One region of the Exiguobacterium sp. s6 genome, then DNA from elsewhere that is predicted to be linked to it. Evidence: predicted binding sites of a transcription regulator. Region 1 holds the regulator's gene; the other holds the start of a gene.
What was found. Region 1 encodes NrdR, which represses ribonucleotide reductase genes. Its sites were predicted from a motif close to AACACNATATATNGTGTT; they were not measured.

Region 1 (3,149 bases):
TTCTCACTGAGCCGGGTCTGCTTCTTCACTTCGATACAGTAATAGAACAACGCGTTGATGACACTTGGCGCGAGTCCAAGCGTATCGACGAGGTCGATGATGAGTTGCTCGTCGCTCTTCGACAGTTGTGGCGTCTTCCGTAACGTCGACACGTACTGATGCGGATGCGCTTCTTCCATGACAGTCACGTCATGCAAATCACCGATTTCTGCCTTCTCCGTCTCATCCGACTTCACTTTCCGATGGCGCGTCTGTTTTTTCTTCAACTGCAACACCATCTGACGGCAGCCGTCGCGCTTCTCTTGCTCGCTGAGCGGTAGATACGCCTCGTGGACGAAGTACTCCTTCAACATCTCGGCCATCGTCTCTTCATCGATTTGGGAGACGTAGGCAAGCTTCGTGATCGTCTCATCGAGCTTCTTCGTGAAGAAGCCGACGGGAAAGTTCGTCAACTTTTTGACGATTTCCATATCGAACGTATAGTTGATCTCGATTTTGGCGCGGTCAGGTTTCTCGTAGTTCTTTTGTGTGAACGCCATATGATTGACCCCTTTGACGTCGAACACTTCATTAAAGTCTTTCGTCACTTCAATGATTCCGGCCGGCAATGGATCGATCGTGAATCGACCTTGTAACTGTTTAAAGCGGACTTCCCCGACTTTATAGAAGAGGAAACTCGACAACAGCCCGTCATTCAAGAACGTATGGGGTGCGAGTGGGACCCGCAGTTGATACACGTACTGGGTCAAGCGCTCGTCTTTCGTCTTATACGTCCGGACGAGACCGATCGCTTCGAGCCGGAACAGACAGTCTGTCAGCTCGTTGATCGAGTAATCGAGCATCTCACAAAGCGCGCTATGTGACATATAGTTCGATTTCATTTTCCCGGGCTTCAGCTCGCTCCAAAGCGTCTGATACATCGCGAGCGCCTTCACTCCGATGACCGGCTGATATAAATGGTACAGCGACTGATACGACTCGCGATCGATGAGTCCGGTGCTCATGATCAACAGTTCGTCAGTTCCGTACAGGATTCGTTCTTTTTCCATGGTAGGTCTCCCTTGAAAAAAGGCGACCAGCAGGCCGCCCGTTTAGTTGGTCGATTTTTCTTGCTTCATTAAATCTTCTAGTTCTTTAAAGAACACAGAGATATCTTTGAACTGGCGATAGACGGACGCGAAGCGGACGTATGCCACTTCGTCGACCCGCGCGAGCTCGTTCATGACGAGCTCCCCAACCTGTTCACTCGGAATCTCGGACTGGCCGAGGGCGCGTAACTGTTGTTCGACTTTCGTGACCACACCTTCAAGTTGCTCCAGCGTGACCGGACGTTTCTCGCACGCCCGAATAATCCCGCGAAGCACTTTCTCACGGCTGAACTCTTCCCGATTCCCGTCTTTTTTGACGATGATGAGCGGTGTCTGTTCGACCGTTTCAAACGTGGTAAAGCGATAGCCGCACTCCTCGCATTCGCGACGGCGACGAATCGAATAGAAATCTTGTACTGGCCGGGAGTCGAGCACTCTCGTTCCATTATGATCGCATTTAGGACAACGCATGCTCAGCCCTCCTTATCGTTCGACAGATTGATTCCCGATGGCGCGGAGCGGGAACTTTACGGATAGCGCCTCATAATATGTGGTGACGATTTGACCGAGGTCCGGTCCGAGCATCTGGTCACGGTTCAATGTAAAATCGACGGCCGTGCGTCCGCCGTCCACTTGGACGATGGTCGCCAATGCGTCCCATCCGTCTCCATGAAACGCCACTTCGCCCCGGTCTGCATCGACCCGGCGAACCGTTTGACCTTCTGCTTGAATCCGTTCGCGGAGCCATGTGAGCACGGCGCTTGGCGATGCCGCCACGTAACGCGTCCGTAACGCCTCATTTTTATGCGAATCGTCCGTTTGGACATGTGTTTGAAACTTATCAAATAATCCCATTATCCACCTCGACACCTTATTTATATAGGTTAAGCATATCAAAATTAAGCGGTTAACAAAACAATTAAAAGGGCTGACCGAAAATCGGCCAGCCTCATAAGGTCAATCTGATTATTTGCTGATTGCCACTTGCGCTTCAGGAACACGAATCGGTCCCATCCCACGGTCAAGTTTCACATCTTCACGAACTTTTGCTTCCAAGCCTTCTGCAATGTATTGCGAGGCTGTAGCTGGATCGATTCGATCCCCACATGTGAACACATCGACTGATGCGTAGCCATGCTCTGGGAAACTGTGAATCGTTAAGTGTGATTCTGAAATGATAACGACTCCACTTACACCGTGCGGCGCAAATTTGTGGAAAGCGACTTCGCGGACTTCAGCGCCCGAACGAAGTGCTGCATCGACGAACAAGCGCTCGATGTAGTCGATATCGTTTAATTTGTCGGGATTGCACTCCCAAAGTTCTGTAATAATGTGACGTCCCATAGTATCCATATTAGTGGATCCCCCTTTACATCAATGGTCTCAAAGTAGTTGATGATCACTCACTTTGTGCCTGAATCGCCCACAACCACGGGGGCAAGTTAGTCCTAAGAGGTCCTAACCCTTTAAGTTGCGTTTGTCAGACCAATTGAAGTTCACGAGTTAGAGTGTATCTTGTTTAGGACGTCGTTACAAGACATTTGTTTCAATTCTTTAAAAATATTTTTAGATAAATATATTTTTTCAGACGTGGGTTTCTTGTTGTCCGATTTGCAGGTAGCTCGCGACCATGTCCAACAAGTCGACGACGCGGCACGAATAGCCCCATTCGTTGTCGTACCAAGCGAGCACTTTGACATGATTGCCCCCGAGCACCATCGTCGAATCGGCATCGATGATTGACGAACGCTCATCTCCATTGAAGTCGATCGAGACGAGCGGTTCGTTCGAGACGCCGAGCACGCCTGTCATTTCCCCGTGTGCAGCACGCTCGAACGCCTGATTCACTTCGTCGACCGTCACATCTCGACGCAACTCGACGACGAGATCGACGAGCGAGACGTTCGGCGTCGGCACTCGTAGCGCCATCCCGTTCAATTTGCCCTGAAGTTCCGGCAAGACGAGCCCGATGGCTTTCGCAGCACCAGTCGAAGTCGGTATAATGGAACTGCCACAAGCACGGGCACGACGCAAATCTTTATGCGGATTGTCGATATTGTT
Region 2 (3,149 bases), 570 kb from region 1:
TAAGATTCTTCGTGAACACGGCGACAACGCTTTGATCGAACTCAATATCGATGGTAAGAAAGTGAACACACTCGTTCACGGGACAGAAGTCGACCCATTCACGAACGAATACAAGCACGTCGAATTTATGGCAGTGAAGATGGACGAAGCGACAGAAGTCGAAGCGGACGTCACACTCGTCGGCGACGCGAAAGGCGTCAAAGAAGGCGGCTACTTGGCACAGACGCTCTATAAAGTAACGGTCTCGGCAACACCAGCCAACATTCCGGAGCGTATCGAGCTTGATGTTTCTGAACTCGGCATCGGTGACTCGCTCACTGTCGCTGATATTCCAGAGAACAAAGATTACGAAATCGTATCTGAGGGTGATCTTCAAATCGCATCGGTGAATGAACCGGTGGCGGTCGAAGACCTTGAAGCTGATACAGCGACAGAAGGCGAAGTTGAAGCGACTGAAGAGGCGTCAGAAACTTCAACGGAAGAGTCGGAAGAGGCTTCTGAAAACAAAGAATAATCATTTCGAACGGCCCTTTGCGAAGGGTCGTTTTTTTCTAGTCACAAATCCGACAAATGTAAACGATTACGATGTGAAAAATGTGTCAACATGTGGAAGGGGCGATTGCAATTTATTCGTTTCGGGCTTATATTGTTAATGATTTCACATGTTCGTTCTTATTATAATGGTTTCATTCAAACAGAAAGAAGGGTTTGTGACATGGCATCAATGGAAATCCATGCACTCGAATCGTTGCGGAAGAAAGCACAGGCATCTTCGCAAATGATTCATTATCGGCCAATGGAGTACTTTTTACGAGCAATGCTCGCGGGGATCTTTATCGGATTCGCTTCAATTTTCACACTGAAAGTCGTCAACGGAATGTATTTGATCGATTCTCCGTTCACAACGCTCATCGGAGGATTCTCATTCGGGATCGCCCTCGTCATGATCATCTATGGCGGAGCCGAACTGTTCACCGGGAATACGATGTACTTCACAACCTCGACGATGCGGGGGTACACGACGCTCAGCGACACGATGCTCGTCTGGTTGCTCTGCTTTGTCGGGAATGCGCTCGGTGGCGTTTTGTTCGCCTTGCTGCTCGCCCCGACCGGTGTCATCCAAGAACTTGGGATGAACAACTGGCTGTTCTCGGTCGTCGAGAGCAAGATGCACCACACGACGGTCGAAATTTTCTTCCGCGCGATCTTCTGCAACTGGATGGTCTGTCTTGCCATCTTCTTGCCGAAGCAAATGAAAAACGAGTTCGCCCAAATCTTCTCGATGATCTTCCTCGTCGCCGTTTTCTTCGCCTCAGGATTTGATCACGTCATCGCCAACTTCGTCTTGTTCGCCCTCACGCTCGTCGTCCCGCATCCTGAGGCGATCAGCTTTGCCGGCGCGATCCACAACTTGATCCCAGCCACGTTCGGGAATATCATCGGTGGCGCGTTGTTCATGGGTGCGATCTATACGTGGTTAAACGCGAAAGGCTTGCGTGAAGCCCAAGAATCGGAAGCAACGGAAGAAGTCGAATTGAAAATTGTGAAACCTGCCAAAGAAGTATAAGGTAGCTCACGACAACGAGCAGTCGAGTCCACGTCAGTGGCTCGACTGTTTTTGCGTTTTTATCACAAGCATTGATCACAATTTCGACTTCACATCTCAATAGCAAAACATGACATAATCTATATATGGAACTTAAGCGAGTAATTAACTCGCTTGTAATCAATATATAGTGAGGTGATGCGGAGTGAATATGCTCCAGCTTTATGAAGATGTCTGTGTTCTCCCAGATCAGGACCTCGTACAAGAGAACGCCAACGTCGACGGGAAATCACCACTTGGAAAATTGGCACGATTATCCTCAGAAGTATCAAAACAATTGTCGACGACATATCTATTATCAGAACGGTCACGTCAAGCCGTCGAGGATAATTTTTTGTATATCCATGACGCCGACTACTATGTGACAGGATCGACGACGTGTTGTCAAATCCCACTCGGTGAGCTACTCACGAACGGATTTCATACCGGGCACGGGACGATTCGACCGCCCCAGGATATCCGCTCGGCGATGGCGCTCGCTTCGATTATTCTTCAAGCGAACCAAAACATGCAGCATGGCGGTCAAGCTTTCCCGATGTTTGATGTCGACCTCGCACCGTATGTCGAAAAGACGTATGAACGTCAGCTCGAGCGGCTCAAAAAGTTACCAGTCGAATGGACGACCGAGCAACTCTTTGAAACTGCCGAGTCTGAAACAATCGCGGCGACGTATCAAGCGTGTGAGGCGTTCATCCACAACGCCAACTCGATGCACTCACGTGGTGGCGGACAAGTACCGTTCGTTTCCATCAATTACGGCACCGACACGAGCCGGTGGGGACGAGTATTCATTCGAGAGTTGCTGCGCGCGACCGAGCGAGGGCTCGGTAACGGGGAGACGCCGATTTTCCCGATTCAAATCTTCAAAGTGAAAGAAGGGGTCAACTTCCATGAGGACGATCCAAACGTCGACTTGTTCCGTCTCGCGTGTCGTGTGACGGGCAAGCGATTATTCCCGAACTTCTCGTTCGTCGATGCTCCGTTCAACCTTCAATACTACGACGGGACGCACGGCTCGGAAGTCGCCTACATGGGTTGTCGGACACGGGTGATGGGGAATCGGCATGGTGCCGAGACGTCGATTGGACGAGGCAACTTATCATTTTCGACGTTGAACTTGGTCAAAATGGCACTCGTCTCTTCGGATATCCATACTTTTTATGAGACGCTCGACGCTTACGTCGACGTCGCCATCGATCAATTGCTCGAACGATTCGACTATCAAGCGAAGCGGCACGCCGACGAATTTCGGTTCCTCTATGCCCAACACGTCTGGCGGGGTGGAGAGAGACTCGGTCCAGAAGACGATCTTCGCGAGGTACTGAAGCAAGGGACGCTCTCGGTCGGATTTATCGGTCTCGCCGAAGCGCTTCGTGTTCTCACAGGTGGCACGCATGCCGAGTCACGAGAGGCGGAACGGCTTGGGCTCGATATCGTCACTCATTTACGTGATCGAATGAAGCAGGCATCGGAACGATACGATTTGAACTTTTCTCTCTTGGCGACCCCGGCCGAAGGATTGTCGGGTAAATTTGTGACGAGA

Region 2: a site for NrdR is predicted at 1,724-1,741, ahead of KNP75_RS07695 (anaerobic ribonucleoside triphosphate reductase). Genes of this name have one in related genera too.

Annotation. Positions count from the first base shown of each region.
Region 1 is NZ_JACSLN010000001.1:915,824-918,972, reverse strand. It holds gene KNP75_RS04725 (DnaD domain protein) at 1-1,049, opposite strand, end outside; gene nrdR (transcriptional regulator NrdR) at 1,092-1,559, opposite strand; gene KNP75_RS04715 (hypothetical protein) at 1,572-1,943, opposite strand; gene speD (adenosylmethionine decarboxylase) at 2,055-2,441, opposite strand; gene KNP75_RS04705 (glyceraldehyde-3-phosphate dehydrogenase) at 2,673-3,149, opposite strand, start outside.
Region 2 is NZ_JACSLN010000001.1:1,488,886-1,492,034, reverse strand. It holds gene KNP75_RS07705 (50S ribosomal protein L25/general stress protein Ctc) at 1-514, shown strand, start outside; gene KNP75_RS07700 (formate/nitrite transporter family protein) at 716-1,567, shown strand; gene KNP75_RS07695 (anaerobic ribonucleoside triphosphate reductase) at 1,758-3,149, shown strand, end outside.